Regions from separate parts of the Corynebacterium hansenii genome, predicted to be linked through region 1. Evidence: riboswitches for the same ligand, from Rfam matches in the RefSeq annotation. Region 1 holds a riboswitch; the other holds the start of a gene.
What was found. A riboswitch is a leader RNA that binds a small molecule or an ion and turns the genes downstream of it on or off. The one in region 1 is predicted to bind cobalamin.
Positions count from the first base shown of each region.

Region 2: it holds a riboswitch for cobalamin, as region 1 does, so the genes downstream of both, CHAN_RS04895 (ABC transporter substrate-binding protein) here and CHAN_RS11565 (energy-coupling factor ABC transporter permease) in region 1, are expected to answer to the same signal.

Region 1 covers NZ_CP047211.1:2,613,358-2,625,054, forward strand. Annotated here, with positions in the region: gene metE (5-methyltetrahydropteroyltriglutamate--homocysteine S-methyltransferase) at 1-424, shown strand, start outside; gene CHAN_RS11550 (energy-coupling factor ABC transporter ATP-binding protein) at 562-1,356, opposite strand; gene CHAN_RS11555 (CbiQ family ECF transporter T component) at 1,353-2,093, opposite strand; gene CHAN_RS11560 (energy-coupling factor ABC transporter substrate-binding protein) at 2,095-2,517, opposite strand; gene CHAN_RS11565 (energy-coupling factor ABC transporter permease) at 2,514-3,272, opposite strand; cobalamin riboswitch at 3,339-3,545, opposite strand; gene cysK (cysteine synthase A) at 3,689-4,621, shown strand; gene epsC (serine O-acetyltransferase EpsC) at 4,696-5,289, shown strand; gene CHAN_RS11580 (GNAT family N-acetyltransferase) at 5,332-5,610, opposite strand; gene CHAN_RS11585 (hypothetical protein) at 5,702-6,172, opposite strand; tRNA gene CHAN_RS11590 (tRNA-Phe) at 6,321-6,393, opposite strand; tRNA gene CHAN_RS11595 (tRNA-Asp) at 6,419-6,492, opposite strand; tRNA gene CHAN_RS11600 (tRNA-Asp) at 6,715-6,791, opposite strand; tRNA gene CHAN_RS11605 (tRNA-Glu) at 6,820-6,895, opposite strand; gene CHAN_RS11610 (PepSY-associated TM helix domain-containing protein) at 6,950-8,368, opposite strand; gene CHAN_RS11615 (YhgE/Pip domain-containing protein) at 8,469-9,773, opposite strand; gene CHAN_RS11620 (TetR/AcrR family transcriptional regulator) at 9,785-10,387, opposite strand; tRNA gene CHAN_RS11625 (tRNA-Lys) at 10,520-10,592, opposite strand; gene CHAN_RS11630 (cytochrome ubiquinol oxidase subunit I) at 10,920-11,697, shown strand, end outside.
Region 2 covers NZ_CP047211.1:1,095,029-1,106,725, reverse strand. Annotated here, with positions in the region: gene ligA (NAD-dependent DNA ligase LigA) at 1-1,052, opposite strand, end outside; gene CHAN_RS04910 (3'-5' exonuclease) at 1,218-1,916, shown strand; gene CHAN_RS04905 (ABC transporter ATP-binding protein) at 1,900-2,670, opposite strand; gene CHAN_RS04900 (FecCD family ABC transporter permease) at 2,667-3,701, opposite strand; gene CHAN_RS04895 (ABC transporter substrate-binding protein) at 3,722-4,756, opposite strand; cobalamin riboswitch at 4,851-5,022, opposite strand; gene CHAN_RS04890 (HAD family hydrolase) at 5,113-5,811, shown strand; gene CHAN_RS04885 (uroporphyrinogen decarboxylase/cobalamine-independent methonine synthase family protein) at 5,814-6,836, opposite strand; gene mnmA (tRNA 2-thiouridine(34) synthase MnmA) at 6,833-7,945, opposite strand; gene CHAN_RS04875 (cysteine desulfurase family protein) at 7,994-9,190, opposite strand; gene CHAN_RS04870 (electron transfer flavoprotein subunit alpha/FixB family protein) at 9,303-10,253, opposite strand; gene CHAN_RS04865 (electron transfer flavoprotein subunit beta/FixA family protein) at 10,302-11,087, opposite strand; gene CHAN_RS04860 (THUMP-like domain-containing protein) at 11,350-11,697, opposite strand, start outside.

The DNA of each region.
Region 1 (11,697 bases):
CGACGAGTACGCGGAGTGGTCGGTGGAGGCGTTCCGCACCGCCACCGGCGGACTGGCGGACTCCACCCAGCTGCACACGCACATGTGCTACTCGGATTTCGGGTCGATCCTCGACCTGATCCGGGACATGGACGCCGACGTGACCACGATCGAGGCCGCCCGCGCCGGCTTCGAGCTCGTCGACGCCATCGCCGCCTCGGACTTCGACCTGCCCCTGGGCCCCGGCGTGTGGGACATCCACTCGCCGCGCGTGCCGGGCGTGGACGAGGTCACGGAGCGCATCGACCACGCCGCCCGCACCCTCGGCCCCGACCGGGTGTGGGTGGTGCCCGACTGCGGGTTGAAGACCCGCGGTTGGCCCGAGACCAGGGCGTCGTTGGACGCCCTCGTGAAAGCCGCCCGGAAGGTCCGGGCGTCGCTGTAGCCGGCCGGCCGGCGGGCCTCCTACCGCCGGCCGCATGCTGCGGCGATGAATGAAAAGACCGCTTCCCCCGTACGCGTTCCGGCAGTCCGCGTGGCGGGGGGAGCGGTTCTTTTCGCTTTGCGACGCCCACGTGGGCGTCATCGGCCCAGAAGATCCTCCGGACGCCGGATGCCCGCCGGGTCGCGGCCCAGCGCTTCGGCCACGACCGGCGCCCAGGGCAGGGACAGCCGCGCCCGCCGCGCCAGATCGGGATCGACGAGGATCTCGGAGGCGGCACCGGTCACCGCCGACCCGTCGACGAGCACGGCGGCGCGGGCCGCGAAGGACCAGGCGACGTCGACGTCGTGGGTGGCCATCACCACGGCCACGCCCCCGTCGTGGAGCGCGCCGAGGGTGCCCAGCAGATTCTCCGTCGCGGCGGGGTCGAGGCCGGCGGTCGGTTCGTCGAGGAGCAGGACGTCGGGGCGCATGGCCAGCGCACCCGCCAGCGCGACCCGCTTGCGCTGGCCGTAGGACAGCTGGTGCGGGACGCGGTCGGCCAGGTCGGCGACCTCGGCGGCCGCCATGGCCTCGTCGACGCGGCGCCGGACCTCGTCGTCGGGGAGCCCCTGGTTGACCGGCCCATAGGAGACGTCCGCGGCCACGGAGGTGGCGAACAGCTGGTCATCGGGGTCCTGGAGGACCAGCTGGACGCGCTGCCGGAGGTGGTTGCGACCGCGGCGCCCGTAGGAATACGGCGACCCGTCGAATTCGAGGGAGCCCGACGTGGGGCGGATGGCGCCGGCCAGCAGGCGCAGCAGCGTCGACTTGCCCGAGCCGTTGGCCCCCAGCAGCGCCATGCGCTCGCCGCGGAAGACTTCGAGGTCGACCCCGGACAGCACGTGGACACCCGGGTGCCGGAAGCCCAGGCCGCGGGCGGCGAGGATGCTCACGGCCACCACCCCCGCACCGTCGCGGTGGCGGCGACGACCGCGACGAGCAGCCCGAGCGCCACCGCGAGGAAGCGGCCGTCGCGCGGGCGGTCGACGACCATGACGTCGGCCGACCCCGGCTCGGCGCGCAGCTCCAGGCCCTCCCCCAGCCGGCGGGCGCGCTGGAATGAGAGGACGAACAGATTCGCCGACTGCGCGGCGACGCCGGTGAGCAGGCCCCTCCGGGTCAGGTGCCCCAGTCGCTGCGCCTGGGCCTCGTGCATCATCTTCGCGGTGCCCGCCAACGTGCCGACCATCCGGTAGATGAGCTCGGCGAGGTAGGTCAGGGTGCGCGGGATGCCCGATCGCCCGGCCCACGCCAGCACCTCCGACAGCGGGGTGGTCACCGTGAACAGCATCGTGCAGCCGATGGCGGCCGTGGCGCGGGCGACGACTTCCGCCGCCCGCTGCGGCCCCGTCGGCGACCAGACCGGTCCGTCCATCGTGATGGAGAAGAGCAGGGGGAGGATGCCCACGGCGACGAAGGCCGCGGGAGCCGTCCACAGCGCCAGGAACAGCCCCGCCGGCACCCGGGCGACGACCGCCGTGACCGACACCGCGGCGATGATGAGCGCCGCGGCCGGCCACGGGGGCAGCGAAATGGCCAGCAAGAGCAGACCGCCGCACAGCACCGCCTTCTCGCCGACGTTGCGCCGCGCCCACCGGTTGCGGGCGGCGGCGGCTTCGAGGGCGTTCACGCTAGGCGGTCCCCGCTTCCCGGCCCTCGGCCAGGGCCTCGTCGCGCCCCTTGCCGCGGCCGCGGTAGAAGCCCAGCACGTAGCCGAGCACGCCCGCGCCCAGGCCGGCCTGGAGCGCGAAGATGCCGGATTCGACCTCGCCCGGCAGCTCGCCGATGATCGGCTCGAACCACGGCTCGTAATCCGGGTTGCTCTCCTCGATGGCTTCGGTGGCCGCGCCGTCGGTGCCGCCGAAGGCCTCCTCGGCGTCCGGGTCGCCCAGGTTGAAGAACATGGGGAACGCCGCGAGGACGATCACCAGGGCGATGATCGCGACGGTGACCCCCGCACCGGAACGCTTGGGGGCGGCCGTCTTGTCCTTCACGTTGTCCTGCTTTTCCGTCTTGTCCTGCTTTTCGACGTTCTCGTTCGCCGACGCGGTCATCGCACGGCCTCCTTCTGCTCGGTCCGATCTGCGTCGGCGGTGAGGCGCCCGTCGTGGGCGACCTCATCGGCGATCGAGCCGTCGGAAAGCTCGTTCTTCTTCAGCACGCCCAGCGAGAAGAGCTCCTTCTCGGCGACCGTGCGCAGGGCCTTGACCACCAGCACCGTCAGCAGCGCCTCGATGATGGCCAGGGGGATCTGGGTGATGGCGAACAGCGACAGGAACGTGGCCAGCGCGCCGCCGAAGCCGCCCGGGTCGGCCGGGTGCGCCAGCGCGAGCTGCGTCGCCGTGACGACGTACGTGGACAGGTCCGCCAGGAACGCGGCGACGAACACCGCGGGCAGCAGGCCGCCGCCGAGGCGGCGCGTGAGGACGTACCCTCCCCACGCCACCCACGGGCCCACGATGCCCATGGAGAACACGTTCGCGCCGAGCGTGGTGATGCCGCCGTGGGCGAGCAAAAGCGCCTGGAAGAGCAGGACGATGGTGGCCAAAAGGGACATGACGGGCGGCCTGAACAGCACGGTGCCCAGGCCGGTGCCGGTGGGGTGCGACGTGGAGCCGGTCACCGACGGGATCTTGAGGGCCGAGAGCACGAACGTGAACGCCCCGGCCGCGCCCAGGAGCATGCCGGTGCCCGGCTTCTCCTTGAGCAGCTTGTTGACGCGCCACGCGCCGTGGACGACGAACGGCGCCGCGGCGACCGTCCATCCCACCGCATGGCCGACGGGCAGGAAGCCCTCCGCGATATGCATGTGAATTTTTCCTCCCGCGCCCCCGACACCTCGCGGCGGCGCACAGTCCGGTCCGGCGCCCGTCGGCGCCGGAGTCGATCCACGGCCGGTCTCCTGGCTGACGGGGCCGCCCTGCGGCATCCGGGCCGGCGCCTTCCCGGATCCCGCGCGCCCTTTCCATCGGACGCCCGGGATCCCGTGGCATGTGCCGGACCGGGGTCACCCCGATCACAGTGGCGAGGGCCGCCGCCCATTCGCAGGGCGTTCCCGTCCACCGAGGATCTGCGCCCATCCTAAGCGTTCTTTCAGGTTGCGCACCCGGCCGGGCCCGCCCCCACCCGAAAGTAGACGAACCTGTCTGTACAAAACCGGGGGCGGCGCGTAGAATCGCCGACCGACGAAGCAACGAACAAGCAAACGGGAAAGGAAACGACTGGATGACCATCCACGACAACATCACCGACCTGATCGGCGGCACGCCGCTGGTCAAGCTCAACCGACTCACGGAGGGCCTGCCGGGCACGGTGGTCGCGAAGCTCGAGTTCTACAACCCGGCCAACAGCGTCAAGGACCGCATCGGCAAGGCCATCATCGACGCCGCCGAGGCCTCGGGCGAGCTCAAGCCGGGCGGAACCATCGTGGAGGGCACGTCGGGCAACACCGGCATCGCCCTCGCGCTGGTCGGCGCGGCCCGCGGTTACAAGGTCATCCTCACCATGCCGGACACCATGAGCCAGGAGCGCCGCGTGGTGCTCCGCGCGTTCGGCGCCGAGCTGGTGCTCACCCCGGGCGCCGAGGGCATGAAGGGCGCGGTGAACAAGGCGAACGAGATCGTGGAGAACACCGACAACGCCATCCTCGCGTCGCAGTTCGCCAACGAGGCGAACCCGGCGGTCCACGCGGCCACGACCGGCGAGGAAATCTGGGCCGACACCGACGGCGCGGTCGATTACCTGGTGGCCGGCATCGGCACCGGCGGCACCATCACCGGCGCCGGCCGCACGCTGAAGAAGCACGACCCGGACATCAAGCTCGTCGCGGTCGAGCCGGCGGACTCCCCGCTGCTGACCGAGGGCAAGGCCGGCCCGCACAAGATCCAGGGCCTGGGCGCCAACTTCGTGCCCGAGATCCTGGACCGCGATCTGCTCGACGAGGTGCTCACCTGCACCAACGACGACGCCATCGCGACGTCCCGGAAGCTGGCCACGCAGGAGGGCATCCTCGGCGGCATTTCGGCGGGCGCCAACGTGAAGGCGGCCCTGGAAATCGCCGCGCGCCCCGAGGCCGAGGGCAAGACCATCGTGGTGATCATCCCCGATTTCGGCGAGCGCTACGTGTCGTCGATCCTGTACCAGGACCTGCGCGACTAGTCCCCCGCTCCGCCACCGCCGCCGACGTTCCCGCCGCCGGGACGTCGGCGGCGGTCTATGTAAAGTTGGTCACCATGAACTCGTTCCTGAGGCTCCTCAAGGAGGACCTGGACAACGCCCGCGAGCACGATCCCGCCGCCCGCGGCGACGTGGAAAATGCGCTGGTCTACTCGGGCCTGCACGCCATTTGGGCGCATCGCGCGGCCCACGCGCTGTGGCTCCGGGGAGGGCCCGCGAAGGGGCTCGCGCGCATCCTGGCCCAATTCACCCGTTTCCTGACGGGCATCGAAATCCACCCGGGCGCCACCATCGGCCGCCGGTTCTTCATCGACCACGGCATGGGCGTGGTCATCGGCGAAACGGCGGAGATCGGCGACGGCGTGATGCTGTACCACGGCGTCACCCTGGGCGGCCGCAGCCTGGCGAAGGTCAAGCGCCACCCGACCCTGGAGGACAATGTCACGGTCGGCGCCGGCGCGAAGGTGCTCGGCCCGGTCGTGATCGGCGCCGGTTCCGCCATCGGCGCCAACGCGGTGGTCACGCGGGATTGCCCGCCGGATTCCATCGTCGTGGGCATCCCGGGCAAGATCCGCAGCCGCAAGCCGGAGGAGCACAAGCCGCTGCGCGACGCCTGCGAGTACGTGCAGGGCGACGGAGACGGCATCTAGCCCCCGCCGCCCGACGCTCCTCCCCCGCCCCCAAACCCCGCGCTACGCCACCAGATCGGCGTAGGCGGGGTTCTTCTCGATGAAGCGCTCGACGGCCGAGCAGCTGGCGATCACCTTTCCGCCGTTGGCGCGCACGTCGTCGAGCGCGGCCTGGACGAGGGGCTTGGACAGGCCCTTGCCCTGGAACTGCTCGTGCACCACGGTGTGGTTGAAGTCCAGCGCCCCCTCGGCGGGCTCGTAGGCGGCGAATCCGGCTTCTTCGCCGTCGACGACGAGGACGTAGCGGTGGCCGGCCTCATCGTGGTCGATGGTGTGCGCCATGGTGGTGTTCTCCTCTTGTTCGGGTTTCTTCCCCACGGTGTTCTTTCCCGCGGGGTCCTTTCCCACAGGGTACGTGCGGTGGTGCCGCCGATCAGACGGAGCGGTGGTCGACGGCGGCCGGCGGGGTGCCGGGCTGCTCGTCGGCGCGGCCGACGGCCACGCGGCAGGGCACGGAGCCCTCTCCGTGGGCGCGTTCGGCGGCGACGCCGGTGCCCCAGCCGGGGCTGACGACGCCGGCCAGCGGCGCGGAGAGGTCGGCCAGCTCGGCGTGGGACAGGCCGGGGACGACGATGGTGATGCGCTGGCGCGCCCGCTCCCCCACGTCTGCGCCGGGGTTGGCGTCGAGCCACTCGTCCTGCATGGAGGACCCCTGGTCGCCGTCGGGCATGACGTCCTCGTAGACCTCCGCACCGGCGCCGGGCACGAATTCCTCCAGCGCCCCGCGGATCTTCCCGGCCGCGGCGGCGCGGCCTTTTTCGTCGGTGAAGATGAAGATGCGGATGACCGACGGCAGCGACTCATCGCCGGACATCGTTCCCGCCGATGCGTATTCGGTAGTCATGGGAAATCACCTTACCGTCGGCCCCATTGCGCGGAAGCACGTCGGCCCCATTGCGCGGAGGCACGTCGGCCCCATTGCGCCGGGGCACTGCCGGGGAAACGAAAAACCGGGGAGCTGTTTTCCAACGGCTCCCCGGTTGTCGATGTTGTGGCCAGAAGCGGGATCGAACCGCTGACCTTCCACTTTTCAGGCGGACGCTCTACCAACTGAGCTATCTGGCCGAACAATCCCCGGAGGGAATGTCGGCGACCCTGACGGGACTTGAACCCGCGACCTCCGCCGTGACAGGGCGGCGCGCTAACCAACTGCGCCACAGGGCCTCATGCCGCGCCCGAACTCTCGTCCGTGCACGAGTCGTTACTCTACACAGCGGCTCAATGGGGGCACAAATCCGCTGTTCAAGGCGAAAAACGGCGCATTGCACCACGGCGCCGGCACCCCGCGGATGGGGGCGGATGGGCGGGCGTCGCAAAGCATGCGGATGCGCGAAAGCGAAAGGCGGCCACCCACATAAAAGTGGATGACCGCCTTTCGCCCGAAAATGGCGACCCTGACGGGACTTGAACCCGCGACCTCCGCCGTGACAGGGCGGCGCGCTAACCAACTGCGCCACAGGGCCATGTTCTGTTGTGCTCCCATTCGGGGAGTGGTACTCCCTACGGGATTCGAACCCGCGCTGCCGCCTTGAAAGGGCGGTGTCCTAGGCCGCTAGACGAAGGGAGCTCGTCTTCGCGTTGGGCGCGGGGCGTGCCCCGCGGCAACGCATCAAAGATTAGCCTACGGCGCACCACCCGACAAAACAGCATGTGGGGCTTGCTTTTCGACGTCCCGGCGCGACGCCCGGGAGCGGGCAATGAGCACCAGATCGAGCAGCAGGAAACCGATCAGGGAGATGCCCAGCAGCGGCAGGAAGGCGCCGACGGTGGCGGCGAAGACGATGACGCCGGCGATGATCGCCCACGACGGGCGGTCGGGCAGCCCCGGCACCGACGTGCCGCGGGCGGTGGGGCGGCGCAGCCACCACATGCGGTAGCCCAGGACGATCATGGTGGCGATGCCGAGTCCGACGGCGAACAGCGCCAGCTGCAGCGGCAGGCCGAACATGATGCCCATGTGCAGGTAGATGCCCCACGACGACAGCTTGGAGAACAGCGGCAGCTCCGAGAAGGGCTGGCGCGAGGCGACGGTGCCGTCGACGCCGTCGACGACGACCGAATCGGACGCGGTGCGCCACTCCACCCAGCGCTCGGAGGCCCGCCAGCCGTGGCCGTCCTCCGCCGGGGGCCGGAGAATCAGGGAGCCGGTGAGCCCGTCGGCGCGGGCGGCGGCGAGGACCCGGTCGACCTGGTCCGCCGCGGCGTCGCCGCCGGCCGGCGCGGAGGCGCCGGGCGAGCCCTGCGGCAGCGAGGCGTCGACCTTCGGCGCCTTCCAATTCAGGGACGTGACCACCGAATCGACGTTGGCGCCGGCCTTCTGCGACCACGTGATGCCCGTCGCCGACAGGCCGAGGAGCGCGACCAGCAGCCACACGCCCAACACGGCGTGGAGGTTGAGGGAACGTCGGCGCCGGCCCTTCTCCCCCTTCGGCGCGGGGGCCGCCCGCCACAGCCGCGCGGACGTGCCCGGATCACGGCGGCGCGCGGCGGACACCCGGCGCCACCACAGGTACAGGCCGCCGAGCGCGAGCACCCACAGCCAGGACGCGGCCAACTCGGAGTACAGCTCGCCGGGCTCCCCCAGGTTCAGGCTCTCGTGCATGGCGGACAGCCACCGGCGCACGGGCATCTCGCCGAGTCCGGAGTACGTGCGCGACTCGCCCACGACGGTGGCGGTCGCGGGATCGACGAACACGGCGGGCATGGTCTTGTCGGTGGCGGCGGGGTCGTCGAAAAGCACCCGCGTGGTGTCGCCCGGGTTCGCCGCCGGCCAGATCTGCGCGATGGCCAGGTCGGGGTGCTCGGCGGCTGCGGCCGCGGTCTGCTCGCCGACCGTCTTGGATTGCGGCGCGGCGTCGACGGTGAGCAGATCGGCGTAGACGACCTTCTCGATCGCCGGCGCGAGCGCGTAGAACGCACCCGAAATCGCGGCGACCAGGAGGAACGGGCCGACCATCAGGCCCGCGTAGAAGTGCAGGCGATGGAGGAAACGCGCGGGCCGGTCGCGGGCTTCGCGACGCGCCACGGGGGTTTCGGACATGGGATGGGACTCCTCGGGGGATGTGACTGGGATCATTCGGCCGAATGACCATTAGTCGAATGAATGCCCCCGAGAGTTCCCGCCGATGTGCCGCGGCAGGTCAGGCGGGCGCCGGTGCGCGGTGCCAGCCCTTGCGGTCGTACAGGACCGCCGCGGCCACGCCGACGATCACGGCGCCGACGAGCGAGATGCCCGCGTACGCCAGCGCCTGGCCGACGCCGGAATCCCACGTCCCGCCGAAGTACAGCATCGACCGGGAGCCGAGGTAGATCTGGTGCATCGGCGAGACCAGCGAGATCACGCGGAACACCTCCGGCACCGCCTCCAGCGGCAGGGTGCCGCCGGCCGAGGGCAGGCCGAGCACGATGAACGCGACGAGGTTGACCACCAGGCCCGGGTTGCCCAGCAGCGCAATGATGGCGTGGCTGACCCAGCCGACGGCGAGGATCATCGCGGCGGTGAAGCCCCACAGCGCGAACGGCGACCCCAGCGGCATGCCGACGATCGTGCCGATGAGCACGTACAGCGCGGCGACCAGCGCGGCCTGCGTGGCGGACATGCCGAACTTCGCCACCAACGTGCCCAGGCGCGAGACGCCGTGGTGGGTGTGCCGGACGAAGAAGGGGCCCCATTCCAGCGAGTGGATGCCCAGGCGGTTGTCCACGATCTGGCTGGTCAGCATCGCGCCGGTGAAGCCGGCGAGGACGATGAGCAGCGTCCAGTAGAAGGCGGACAGGCCGTTGCCCGTGCCGTCGGGCAGCGGGTGGAAGTCCTCGAACTTCACGTTGACCGGGCGGGCGGCGGCGGCCAGGGCCGTGCCGGTGGGCGACGGCGCGCCCTCGGGGGCTTCGTCGATGGCGGCCTGGACCTTCTCGCGCAGCTGCTTTCCGACGGCGTCGTCCACCCGATCGCCGACCTGGAAGCCCATTTCCTTCACGATCGTCTGGGCGCCGAGCCCGGCGGCCGGGTTGGAGATGATGCGGATGTCGGGGGCGACGACGTCGTTGCCGACCATCGTGCCGATGCCCCAGGCGTTGAGGCGCGAGCTGAAGTTCTCGGGGATGACGATGGCTCCGTAGAGCTCGCCCTTGCTCATCTGGTCGATGGCCTCTTGGCCGGTGAGGTGGCGCAGGTCGAACTGATTGGGGTCGATGCCCTCGACCAGGCCGTCGACGACCTTGTCGCCGGCGTTGAGGTGGCTGCCGTCGACGGTGTCGGCGCCGCGGTCGGCGTTGACGATGGCCACGGGGAAATCGTGGAGGTTCTCCCGCGGGTTGACGTTGCCGGCCAGGTACGCGCCGCCGAAGAAGATGGTCAGCAGCGCCACCGCGAGCGTCGGCGCGAACCAGAACATGAAGGTCCTGCGCGGGTCGCGGGGCTTGGCCTCTGTGCCGTTCTCGTTCATGTCATCTCCGTTCATCGCGACACCCCCAGTCCGCCGTCGACGCCGCGGACCAGCAGCACGCCGAGGTCCGAGACGAGTTCGGTGAGCGGGCCGCGGTCGTCGTCGGCCGCCCAGTCCACAGCCGTCCAGGCGATGGACGCGGCGATGGCGCGGGCCGCGGTTTCGGGCGCGAGCGGCCCTTCGGCGAGGTTGCCTCCGAACGTCGGCGAGGCGAGGATCCGCCCGGCGAGGTAGTCGATGGACTGCCGCAGCACCTCCGGCCCTCCCGGGCCGGCGAGGGCGCGGTGCATGAAGTCGACGTGCGGCTCCAGCTTTGCGACGGCGATGCCGATGACCTCGAGGATCCTGTCGATGTCGCCGGTGTCGAAGCCGTCGGCGGCGGGGTCGATGCCGTCGAAGGCCTCTTCCAGGCGGAGCACGGCGGCATCCGCCCAGGCTTCGGAGAGGTCGCGGTAGACGGCGTAGAAGGTCGGGCGGCTGACGCCGGCTTCGCGGACCAGGTCGGTGATCGTGATGTCGACCGGTTCCCGCTGGTCCAGAAGGGCGGCGGCGGCTGCTCGCAACTTGTCCCGCGAGCGTGATGACGCCCGCGGCATGGTCTGGATTTTACGCATGTAAACTTCTTACACCTGTAAAGTTCAGGGTGCAACCGCAGAGCACCGAAGTCCGGTGCCGCACATGCGAAAAGGTGCGGCCCGACATGATGTCGGACCGCACCTTCGGCGCGCCTGCCAGGACAAACGAAGTGGGCCCCGTGGGGCTCGAACCCACGACCTACGGATTAAAAGTCCGCAGCTCTACCAACTGAGCTAGAGGCCCGCGCCACACGCGGCCACGGGGGCTCATGCGACGACGCAGGAAATCCTACCGCCCCCGCCCCGCGCGGCGAAAAGCGGCCCGCCGCATGTCGCGCGGACGGCCTCCCGGCGGTGCCGCGGATCACTTCGCACCGAAATGTTCACCCCCGCCCGGTTTCACGACAACCCGTCGTCAAGCGACGAAAGGCCCACTACGATTACCCCCACCCCTATCGACGGCGGGAACCTCCGCACGGCGCGGCCCGACTGTACCAATGGGGGACTTTTTTGCCCTCCGGTCGGTTTCTCAAGCCCTTTCCCTAGCCAGCTTTCCGCTTAGGAGCGTTCCATGGACGTCGTGGACGTGGCACGGTGGCAATTCGGCATCACCACCGTGTACCACTTCATATTCGTGCCGCTGACCATCGGTTTGGCGCCGATGGTCGCGCTGATGCAGACGATGTGGCAAGTCACGGGCAAGGCCCATTGGTACCGGGCCACCCGATTTTTCGGCACCGTTTTCCTGATCAACTTCGCCATGGGCGTGGCCACGGGCATCGTCCAGGAATTCCAGTTCGGCATGAACTGGTCGGAGTACTCGAGAATGGTCGGCGACGTCTTCGGCGGGCCGCTGGCCCTCGAGGGCCTGATCGCCTTCTTCCTCGAGTCGACGTTCCTGGGCCTGTGGATCTTCGGCTGGGGGCGCATCCCCGGCTGGCTGCACACGGCGTCGATCTGGGTCGTCGCGGTGGCGGTCAACCTCTCCGCGTACTTCATCATCGTGGCCAATTCCTTCATGCAGCACCCGGTCGGCGCGGTGTACAACCCGGAAACCGGCCGCGCCGAGCTCAACGACATCGTCGCGCTGCTGACCAACCCCACCGCACTGGCGGCGTTCCCGCACGCGGTGGCGGGTTCCCTGCTCACCGCCGGCACGTTCGTCCTGGGCGTGACCGGCTGGTGGATGATCAAGGCCGCCCGGCGCGGCGAGGAACGCCACGACGCGCACCGCCCGGCCCACCGCATGGGCTGGTGGACGGTCCTGCTGTCCTCCATCGGCGTGGCGTGGACCGGCGACATCCAGGCGAAGCTGATGTTCGTGCAGCAGCCGATGAAGATGGCGTCGG
Region 2 (11,697 bases), 1.5 Mb from region 1:
ATCTCGACCGTCGAGCCGGCGACGGTGACCGGCCGCATGACCGCGTACGGCGTGGCCCGGCCGGTGCGGCCGATGGACACGCGGATGTCCAGCAGCTCGGTGGTGACCTCCTCCGGCGGGTATTTGTAGGCGATCGCCCACCGGGGCGCCCTCGACGTCGCTCCGAGCGCGCGCTGCTCGCCCAGGTCGTCAACCTTCACCACCAGGCCGTCCATCTCGTGTTCGGCGTCGTGGCGGTGCTCCCCCCAGTGCAGCATCTGCGCGACGACGTCCTCGGCCGACTCGACCCGCTTCGTGTACGGCGAGACGTGCAGGCCCCAGGCGGCCAGCGCCCGGTAGGCGTCATGCTGGGACGACGGGCGCCAGCCCTCGACGTGGCCGATGCCGTGGCAGATCATGGCCAGCGGGCGCTTGGCGGTTTCGGCGGGGTCCTTCTGCCGCAGGGACCCGGCGGCGGCGTTGCGGGGGTTGGCGAAGGTCCGCTGCCCCGCCTCGGCGCGCGCGGCGTTGAGCGAGTCGAATTCGCCGACCGGGATGTACACCTCGCCGCGGACCTCGAGGACGTCCGGCACCGGGAACTCGTCGGTGGCGGTCAACTCGTGCGGGATGTCCGCGATGGTGCGCGCGTTGGCGGTGACGTTCTCGCCCACCCGGCCGTCGCCGCGGGTCGCCGCCCGCGTGAGCTTCCCGTTTTCGTAGACGAGGTCGATGGACAGGCCGTCGATCTTCAGTTCCGTCAGGTACGCCGACGCCGGGGTGCGGGCGAGCCAGTCGCGCAGCTCCGACTCGTCGAAGACGTTGTCCAGGCTGTAGAGGCGCTGGAGATGCTCGACCGGCTCGAACGCCACGCCGTCGGCCGGCGCGTCCACGCGGGCGCCCACCTGCTGCGTCGGGCTGGCGGGCACGGCGAGCTCGGGATGGGCCCGCTCCATCTCCTGGAGCCGGTGGAACAGGACGTCGTATTCGGCGTCGGAGATCACCGGCTGGCCCGTGTAGTACTTGGCCGAGTGATCGCGGATCTCGTCGGCGAGCTCCTCCCAGGCCCGGCGCACGTCCGGGCCCGCGGTCCCCCCGGCCGGCGCGTCGGCGGTGCTTTCCGGGATGGCGTCTGCGATGTCGTCGGTCGAGTCAGTCACGCCGACGATTCTATGCGGCGGACCGGATCGCCCGCGCCACCCGAACCCGCCCCGATCCGGCGCGCCGCATAGAGTGGGCGCATGACCACCTTCGACGCGGGCAGGATGTTCGCCTTCGACTTGGAGACGACGGGCACCGACCCGCATCAATGCCGGATCGTGACATCCGCGCTGGTCCGCATCGACGGTGGGCCGCCGCAGGCCAGGGAGCTGCTCGCCGATCCGGGGGTGGAGATCCCGGCGGCCGCGGCGGAGGTGCACGGCATCACCACGGAGCACGCCAGGGCCCACGGCCGCCCGCACGACGAAGTGCTCGCCGAGACCATCGCGGAGATCCGCCGGGCGTGGCGCGACGGCCTGACGTTGGTGGCCTACAACGCCGCGTACGACCTCACCGTGCTGCGCACCCAAGAGCCGTCCTTCACCGTCGACGGGCTCGTCTTCGACCCCTTGGTCATCGATCGGGCGCGCGACCGGTTCCGGGGCGGCAAGCGCACCCTCGGCAACGTCTGCGAGCACTACAACGTGCGCCTGGACAACGCGCACGAGGCCACCGCCGACGCCCTGGCCGCGGCGCGCCTGGCCTGGATGATGGCCAAGAAGGTGTGGCCGGACCTGGCCGCCATGGACGGCGACGAGCTCATGGAGTACCAGGCCGTCTCCCACTTCGAGAGCCAGCGTTCCCTGCGCGAGTACCTGCGCAAGCAGGGGCGCGACGTGTCCGATTTCCGGATCACGGCCTGGCCCATGGACGCGCGGGCGGCTACGTCGACTCGATGATCAGGTGCGGCCGCGGGCTCCCTTCCGGCCGCACCACCTGGCTCTCCACGTCGAACGCCGCCCGCACCGCATCCGGCGCCAGCACGTGCTCGGGTTCGCCCCGGCGGAGCACCGTGCCGTCGTGGAGCAGCACCACGCGGTCGAAGTGGGACATGGCCAGGTCCAGATCGTGGATGTTGGCGACCACCGTGCGCCCCGATTCCCGCAGCACCCGCAGCAGGTGGATACGGTGGTGGACGTCGAGGTGATTGGTCGGTTCGTCGAGAAGCAGCAGGCCCGTCTCCTGCGCGAGCCCGCGCGCCAGCACGACCCGGCGCACCTGGCCGCCGGACAACCGGTCGCACATGGAATCGGCGTGCTCGGCCACGCCCATCAGCTCCAGCGCCGACCGCACCGCCGCATGGCCGGCTTGGCCGCCCAGGTCCCAGGGGCTCGTGTGCGGCAGCCTGCCCAGCGCCACGAACTCGGCGGCCGTGAGCTCCCCCGGCGGGCGTTCGTCCTGTCCCACGAAACCGACCAGCCGCGCCCGTTCGCGGGGGCGCATGCGGGCGAGGTCGCGGCCGTCGTAAAGCACCCGGCCCTCCGCCGGCGCGACGATGCCGGCCAGCGCGCGCATCAGCGTCGACTTGCCGACGCCGTTGACCCCCACCACCGCCGTGAGCGACCCGGGCGCGGCGGCGAAGGTGACGTCCGTGAGCAGGCGGCGCTTGCCGACGTCGACGGCCACCGACTCCACATCCAGCGAAGCGATCATGACTGCCCTCCGAAACGGTAGCGGGAACGGCCCATCAGCAGCAGGAACACCGGTGCGCCGATCACGCCCGTGACCACGCCCAGCGGGATCTCCTGCGGCGGGGCGATGAGGCGGGCCAGGACGTCGACCCACAGCAGGAACAGCGCGCCCGAGAACACCGCCACCGGAATGGCGCGGCGGTGCACCGACCCCACCAGCAGCCGGGCGAAGTGCGGGATGACCAGCCCGACGAAACCGATGCCGCCGGCCACCGCGACCATCGCGCCGACCAGCACCGCCTGCACGCCGAAGAGGACCTTGCGCAGCAGACCGACCCGCACGCCCAGCGCTGCGGCGGTCTCCGGGCCCGCGGACAGGGCGTCGAGGCGCGGGCTCAGCAGGAACAGCAGGACCACCGCGGGCACGAGCACGAGCAGCGGCAGCGGCAACCGGTTCCACTGGGCGCCCGACACGGAGCCGAGCATCCAGAACAGCACCGACTGCGCCGACCGCGAATCCGGGGCCCGGAACACCAGCAGGCTGGCGACGGCCGAGAACGCCGACGACAGCACGACGCCCGACAGGATCAGGCGCAGCGGGGTGATGCCGCCCTGCAGCATGGTCACCAGGTACACGATCGCCGTCGCCGCCACCGCGCCGACCAGCGCGCCGCCGGACAGCGCCCACACGCCGAACCCGGAGAACGCGCCGACCGTGATCACGGCCGTCGCGCCGACGCTGGCGCCGGCCGAGATGCCGAGCAGGTAGGGGTCGGCGAGCGGGTTGCGCACGAGCGTCTGCATGGCGACGCCCGCCATCGCCAGACCGGCGCCGACGACGATGGCCATCAGACCCCTGGGCGCCCGGAGCTCCCACACGATGTCGTTGACCGCGCGATCCGGGTACGCGGCCCCGGACAGTTGGGCCGCGACGACGTCCCACACCTGCGGCAGCGAATAGCCGACCGATCCGAACGTCAGCGACGCGACGAAGCTGACCGCGGTCAGCGCCGCCAGCACGAGCACGAGAAGCGGCGTGGCCGCCTTCCCCAACACGAAAACCGCCCTTCCGGCTAGGAGGCGAAGTGCTCGCGCCCGTCGAGGCTCCCGGGCAGCTTCATGGCGGGCTCGATTCCGGACTCGGGCACGAGGCCGAACTTCTCCAGCCCCTTGCGCAAGTGCTCGGCGGCGTCGATGTTCAGCGGCGAGGACACCCACATCGAGTACGAAAGGTTGACGAAGCGGTTCTCCTTCACCGCGGGCAGGTCGCGGGTCACCGGGTGGTTCTTCAGGACGCGGACCTTCTCGTCGAAGGTCTGCCCGTCGTAGTCGACGAACACGAAGGCGTCCGGGGCGTCCTTCGCCAGCGATTCCCAGCCGACCTGCACCCACGAGTCGTCCAGGCCCTCGGCCTGGTTGCGTCCGCCGGCGGTCTCGATGATCGCCTGAGGGCCGCCGAACCTGCCGGAGGTGTAGATCGCGTCGGTGCCGGAGTCGAACACGAACACCGTCGGCGCCTTGTCCGCCCTCGGGGCCGCGTCGAGCTTCTTGCGGCGCTCGGCGATGTCCTCGATCACCGCCTCCGCCTGATCCGAGCCTCCCGTCATCGTGCCGACGTTGCGCAGGTCGGTTTCCAGCGCCTCCCACGGGTCGACGAGGCCGCGCCGGTCGGTGCCCTCCTTCCGGCAGGATTCGGTGAGCACGTAGGTGCCGATGCCGCGCTGGTCCAGCAGCTCCGGCGTCACCCCGCCGCCCTCGGACAGCCCGTAGTTCCAGCCGGAGAAGTAGACGTCCGGCTGGGCCGCGACGATCTGCTCGAGGGTCGGCTGCTTCTCGGCGATTTCGTTCAGCCCGCCGATCACGTCGGCGCCGTACTTCGCCGCGAGGGTGTCGCGGTCCTTGCCGATGGCGGCCACGGCGTCGAGGTTGTCGCGCGCGCCGGCGGACAGCGCGATCGAGATGATCCCGGAGTCGTACGCGAGCATCTTCGGGTCCGCCGGATACGGGGTTTCCTTCCCGCAGTTGACGACGGTCGTCTCGCCGCCGGGCTTGGCGGCGGAATCCGCGCCACCGCCGCCGACGGAGCAGGAAACCAGGAGCAGGGCCATCGATGCGGCGATGGCGGTCGGGACGGCGCGGAGCGCGAGCTTGTTCAAGGGGCCCACCTTCGTGGAACACCGCCGTCACCCTGACGCGGGGCGCGGCGTGGACGTCGAACCGGCGGGTCTTCGGACTCGAGGTCGACTCCCGCGCGCCTTCCCGGACGGCCATGCGCCGGTCCAGTGGCATCGTGCGGGGGATGGGCCCTCTCACCGCTGCGCGACAGTTCCGGATTCCCACCGGATTCCCTGGCGCCGATTCCTTGCCCGAGCACCGTAGCACCCCGGCGGGGGCCGTCGGACCGGCCGGACGGGCGAGGCAGTAACCTGATGCCGCCACGCGCTTGCCACATAAGGGAGTACCCGTGCTCGTCATCTGGGACATCGATCTGACGCTCATCGACAACGCCGGCTTCGGCCACGCCGAGGCGGACCGGCTGTTGGCGGAGCGCGGCATCGAGCGCCCCGCGGACCTGACCTTCGCCGGGCGCACGGACGCCGACATCTGGGGTTCCGTGCTCGGCGCGCAGCCGGGCGATGCGGTCCTCGGGGATTTCCTGACCGACCTCGCCGACGCCTGCGCCGTCGCCGAATGGCGGGGTTCCGTCCTGCCGGGCGTGCGGGCCGTGGTGTCGGCGCTGGCCCGGTCGGGGCATTCGCAGACGGTGGTCTCGGGCAACATGGCCGAGACCGGCTGGCTGAAGCTGCGCCACGCCCACCTGTCGGAGTTCATGGCGCCGCGCTTCTCGGCCTTCGGCGACTACGAGGTCGACAGGTCGGAGCTGCTGCGGGTCGCTCTGATGGAATGGGGCGGCCGCGGCCCCGTCGTCGCCGTGGGCGACACCCCGGCGGATGCCGCGGCGGCACTGGAAAACGGCATCGGGTTCGTGGGCGTGACCACCGGCCGCCACACGGCGTCGGACCTCACCGCGGCGATGGTCAACGTCAATCGCCTGGCCACGCCGTATTTCACCGACGATGACCTCCCCGACGGCACCGCGATCGTCGAGGATCTGCGGGATGCGCCGGCCGTCGTCAAGCTCCTGGAGTCGATGGCGCGCTGACGCTACAGGTCCCCCGCCGCCCGCGAGATCAATTCCGCGGTGCGGCGCCCGCCCGCGTATGCGGGGGCGACCCACGACGCGGGGGCGGCGGCGAAATCGCGGTCGACGGTGATGTCCACATGATCGACGAGGTCGACGCGCGGGAAGGACAGCTCGTCCCACAGCCGGGCGATGCGCTCGGCGATGTCCCGCGCGTCCGGCTCCAGGTGGGCGCCGGTGTGCTCGTCGGTGGCCCCGGGCCGGGCGGGCACGGCGCCGAGCGTCAGGTCCAGCCCGGCCGCGCGCAGGCGCCCGACCCGGTCGAGCATCTCCGACCCGCGGATCTTCCCGATCGGCAGGGCGAGGCCCGACGCGCCGGATTCCGGCAGCGCCTTCTCCAGCGACGCGCCGATCCCGGGCAGCGCCAGGGTGATCCCCGGCAGCCCGGCGGCGTCGTCGGTCAGCGTGCGCCACTGCTCCGCCATCTCGCGGTACCCCACCGCGGGCAGCGTTGTGCCCGCGACCGCCCCCTCCACCAGGCCCGCGGCGACGGCGGGCGCGGCGGGCTCGTGCATGACGACGCCCACCTCCGCGCCGAACCGCCTGCGCACCTCGGCGACGTGGGCCGCCAGCCCCTCCGCGAGCGACGCCGCCAGGTAGGCCACGGCGCCGCGGTCGACCAGCATCCGGTGGCCGCCGGGCAGCTCGATGGCCGCCGCCAACGTCCACGGGCCGACGATGGGCACCGTCACCGTCTCCGGGGTGGTCCCCCAGAACTCCTCGCACGCGTCGAGGTCGCGTTCGAGATGATCGGCGGCCAGCGACACGGCGCGCCCGCCGCGGTCGGCGATGCGCCACGACCGCGGCCCGGCGTCGAGATCGAGGTCGGCGCAGATCGCGCCGGTGCGGCCGATGGCGTCGGCGCCCAGGCCCCGGTCGGCGAGGATGGGCAGATGCGGGGCGGCACCGCACTCGCCCGCGAGGATCTCGGCGGCGGCGCGGACGTCGGTGCCCGGCATGGGCCCGAGGCCCCGGAAGGCGGTCATCGGGTCGCCTCCGTGGACGTGATGGTGCCGGAACCGAGCACGACGTCGCCGCCGGCGTCCGGGCGGTAGAGCACCGCGGCCTGGCCCGGGGCGACGCCGCGCAGCGGCTCGAGCAGGGTGCACTCGAACGACCCGCCGGTGCCCGCGTCGTCGACGGCGCCGGTCCACCCGACGCGGCACGGAACCGGGCGGCCATGGGCCCGGACCTGCACTTCCGCGTCGAATGCCGCGGGCGGGGCACCGGCGTCCAGCCACACCGCCCGGTCGACGGAGAGGACGCCGACGTCGAGGTCCTCCCGGCGCCCCACGGTGACGGTGCCGGTGGCGACGTCCATGCCCGTGACGTAGCGCGGCTTCCCGTCGGGCGCGGGCCCCGGCAGGCCCAGGCCCTTGCGCTGGCCGATGGTGAAGGCGTCGACGCCGTCGTGGTCGGCGAGCTTCTCCCCCGTCACCGAGTCGACGACGGCGCCCGGCCGGCGCGGGATGTGGCGGCCCAGGAACGCCTGCGTGTCGCCGTCGGGGATGAAGCAGATGTCGGTGGAGTCGGGCTTGTTGGCGATGGTGATGCCGCGCGCCGCGGCCTCCGCCCGGATCTCCGGCTTCTCGGTGTCGCCGATGGGGAACATCGAATGCGCCAGCTGCTCGCGGTTGAGCACGCCGAGCACGTAGGACTGGTCCTTCGCCTGGTCACCCGCGCGGCGCAGCCGCCCCTCTTCGTCGACGAGCGCGTAATGCCCCGTGGCCACGGCATCGAAGCCCAGCGCCAGGCCGCGGTCGAGCAGCGCCTGGAACTTGATGCGCTCGTTGCAGCGCAGGCACGGGTTGGGGGTCTCGCCGCGCGCGTAGGAATCGATGAAGTCGTCCACGACCTCGGCGCGGAACCGCTCCGAGAAGTCCCACACGTAGAACGGGATGCCCAGCAGGTCGGCGACGCGGCGGGCGTCGCCGGAATCCTCCAGAGAGCAGCAGCCGCGGGCGCCGGCGCGCAGGGTGACGGGGTCCTTGGCCAGCGCCAGGTGCACGCCGACGACGTCATGGCCGGCGTCGACCAGCCGCGCCGCCGCGACCGCCGAATCCACGCCACCGCTCATCGCCGCCAAAACACGCATCGCGCTACCTCCCCGTGAACGTCTTTTCCCGTTGAACGCCGCGCCCGATCAGGCCATTCCCGCCGCGCGCGCCCGTGCGACGGTATCACCCAGCACGGACAGCACCGCATCGACGTCCGCGCCGGTGGAATTCCAGCCGAGGGTCAGCCGCAGCGCCCCGCGCGACACCGCGACGTCGACGCCCATCGCCTCCAGCACGTGGCTGGCGCGGTTGACCCCGGCGGCGCAGGCCGACCCGGTCGCGGCGGAGATGCCCGCGGCGTCGAGCAGCATGATCAGGCTGTCACCCTCCGCACCCGTCACGCTGACGTGCAGGTGCCCCGGCAGCGCGGGCTCCGAGGTGTGCAGCACCACGCCGTCGATGTCGCGGAGGCCCGCCAACAGACGGTCCCTGAGAGTGGCGACGGCCCGCCGCTCCTCGTCCATCGCCGCCGTCGCGGCCCTCAGCGCGGCGGCCATGCCGGCGGCCGCGGCGACGTCGGGGGTGCCCGAGCGCAGTCCCCGCTCCTGGCCGCCACCCGCGTTCAACGCGGTGAGCGACGTGGCGCGCCGCACCAGCAGCGCGCCGATGCCGCGGGGGCCGCCGAACTTGTGGGCCGAGGCAGCCAACGTCGCGGCGCCGCTGCCCCGGAAGTCCACCGGCACGTGCCCGACCGCCTGGACCGCGTCGACGTGGACCGGGGCATCATGCTCCCCGGCGGCGGCGATGAACTCCCCGATCGGCTGGATCGCGCCGGTCTCGTTGTTCGCCCACTGGCAGGTCCAGACGTGATGGGGTCCGGCGTGGGCGTCGCAAAGCAACCCAAGCTCCCCCACCGCGACCCGGCCCCCGGCATCCACCGGGGCCTCGAGGACGCGCGCGCCATGGTGCTCGGCCAGATGCGCGACGGCCTTGCGGACGGCATCGTGCTCCACCGGCGTGGAAACCACCGTCCCGGGCGCGCCCGCCCGCGCCGCGCCGGCGAGGTAGAGGCCGCGGACGCCGAGATTGTCGGCCTCGGTGCCGCCGGAGACGAACACCACCTCCACGGGCTCCGCCCCCAGGTCGGCGGCAATGGACTCGCGGGCCTCCTCCAGGATCTTCCGCGCCGCCCGGCCCTCCGCGTACTGCGCATTCGGGTTGCCCGCGCCGAGCGCCGCGACCATCGCCTCGCGGGCCTCCGGGCGCAGCGGCGACGTGGCGGCGTGATCGAGGTGGTGGCGGGCGGCGGGACCCGTGCGGCGGGACTGTGCGGTGCTGGACATCCCGGACAGATTAGCGCGGCGGGCATGCGAAAGGGGCCGCCCGCATGAAGCGGGCGGCCCCTGCGCGGGGTCCGGGAGAGCCGGGGCCGGCCGGAAGCCGGCGGCGGAAGGACTAGGCCTTCTTGATCTCCTCGGTGGCCTGCGGGGCGACCTTGAACAGGTCGCCGACGATGCCGAAGTCGGCGATCTCGAAGATCGGCGCCTCCTCGTCCTTGTTGACGGCGACGACGGTCTTGGAGGTCTGCATGCCGGCCTTGTGCTGGATGGCGCCGGAAATGCCCAGGGCGACGTACAGGTCCGGGGACACGGTCTTGCCGGTCTGGCCGACCTGGAACTGGCCCGGGTAGTAGTCGGCGTCGACGGCGGCGCGGGAGGCGCCGACCGCGGCACCCAGGGCGTCGGCCATCGGCTCGACGACGTCGGCGAAGCCCTCGGCGGACGCGACGCCGCGGCCGCCGGAGACGACGATCTTGGCCTCGGTCAGCTCGGGGCGGTCGCCGCCCTCGGCCGGGGTGAAGGACACGATCTCCACGGCGGTCTCGTCGGCCGCCGGGTACTCCACGGCGGTGACGGACGGCGAGGCGGCGGCCTCGACCGGGTCGACGGAGCCCGGGCGCAGCGAGTACGCCGGGGAGGCGCCGTAGCCCGCGCCCTCGACGGTGAACTCGCCGCCGAAGATCGAGTAGACCGCGGTGCGGTCGTCCTTGATCTCGATGACGTCGGACAGAACGCCGGAGCCGGTCAGGGCGGCGACGCGGCCGGCGATCTCCTTGCCGGCGGCGGAGGCGGCGACGAGGACGGGCACCTCGCGCTCGGAGGCCAGGCCCACGAGGACGTTCACCTCGGGGGTGATCAGGTGCTTGCCGGCCTCATCGGACTCGGCGGCGAGGATCTCGCCGGCGCCGTACTTGCCCAGGGTCTCGGCGAAGCTCTCGGCGGTGCCGGGCTTGCCGACGACCACGGCCGCGGGGGTGCCGAAGGCACGGGCGGCGGTGAGCAGCTCGGCGGTGGTGTTCTTCAGCTCGCCATCGGTGTGGTCGACGAGAACGAGGACGTCGGTCATTGTGATTCTTCTCCTGCTGTTCGTTCGTGCGGTGTTCGCGATGGACGCTTAGATGAACTTCTGGGCCTTGAGGAACTCGGCCAGCTTCACGCCGCCGTCGCCCTCGTCGTTGATGCGCTCGCCGGCGGACTTCGGCGGCTTCGGGGTCGCGGAGGTCACCGAGGTGGCGGCGTTCTCCAGGCCGACCTGCTCGGCCTCGGCGGCGACGTCGGCCAGGGTCAGCTCGCGGACCGGCTTCTTCTTCGCGGCCATGATGCCCTTGAAGGAGGCGAAGCGCGGCTCGTTGGCCTTCTCGGTCACCGACACGATGGCCGGGAGGTTGGCCTTGAGCTGGTGGACGCCGTCCTCGGTCTCGCGCTCGCCGGTGACGGTGGAGCCGTCGACGGCGACGGAGCGCATGTGGGTGAGGACCGGGAGGCCGCGGTAGACGCCGAGGACGGCGGGGACGGTGCCGGTGCCGCCGTCGGTGGAGGCGTTGCCCGTGATGATGAGGTCGACGTCGCCGATGGCGTCGATGACGGTGGACAGGGCCCAGGCGGTCTGGACCGCGTCGGAGCCGGCCAGCGCGTCGTCGGACAGGATCACGGCGTCGTCGGCGCCCATGGAGAGCGCCTTGCGGAGGGCCTCCACGGCGCGCTCCGGGCCGATGGTGGCGACGGTGACGTTGCCGCCGTGCTCTTCCTTCAGCTTCAGAGCGGCCTCGACGGCGTTCTCGTTGATCTCGTCGAGCACGGCATCGGCGCTGTCGCGGTCGAGCGTGAAGTCGTCGTCGGCGAGCTTGCGCTCGGACCAGGTATCCGGGACCTGCTTGACCAGAACCACGATGTTCGGCATGTGTCTGTCGTCCTTACTGGTTGAGTGACTGTGTACGTGTCATGGATTTGTCCGGCGCGCCCGTCCGGCGGGTCATGTTCGCACCTGAAACGGTGTTCCCGTGACCGCGACCGGCGTTCGCGCCCTCTGTGTCGAAGGTAACAGAGTCGATTTGCGACTGTAGGTGATCCACGTAACAAAGTCGATATTTTTTCGTTTCTAGTTCAGTTAGCCAGCATTAACGCAGCGTGGCAAAGGCGCACGTCGGGTGCCCCCGCGTGATTCAGGGGCCGGGACCCCGCTGCCGGGGGCCGCAGACGAAGGCCGTGGCCGCCGATCCGATTCGCGTGACCACGACGCCCAGGGCCACCCCCGGGCCTCCCCCGCCCCTCCCCTTTTTTCCGCCGCCGCCCAGCTTCCACTGCTTGCGCAGCACGTCCGGGTTGGCGTCGACGCCGCGCACGAGGATCTCCGCCGACGCGCAATCGCGCGCCGCGAGCGCCTGCCGCACCCTCTTCAGGGGCACCTGCTCGAGCACCTCGAACCCCGAGGCCCCCGGTGGGATGGCGTCGCCGGTCAGGTGCGCGATCCGCTCGTCGAGCTGCCGCAGCCCATGCGCGGCCGCGTAATG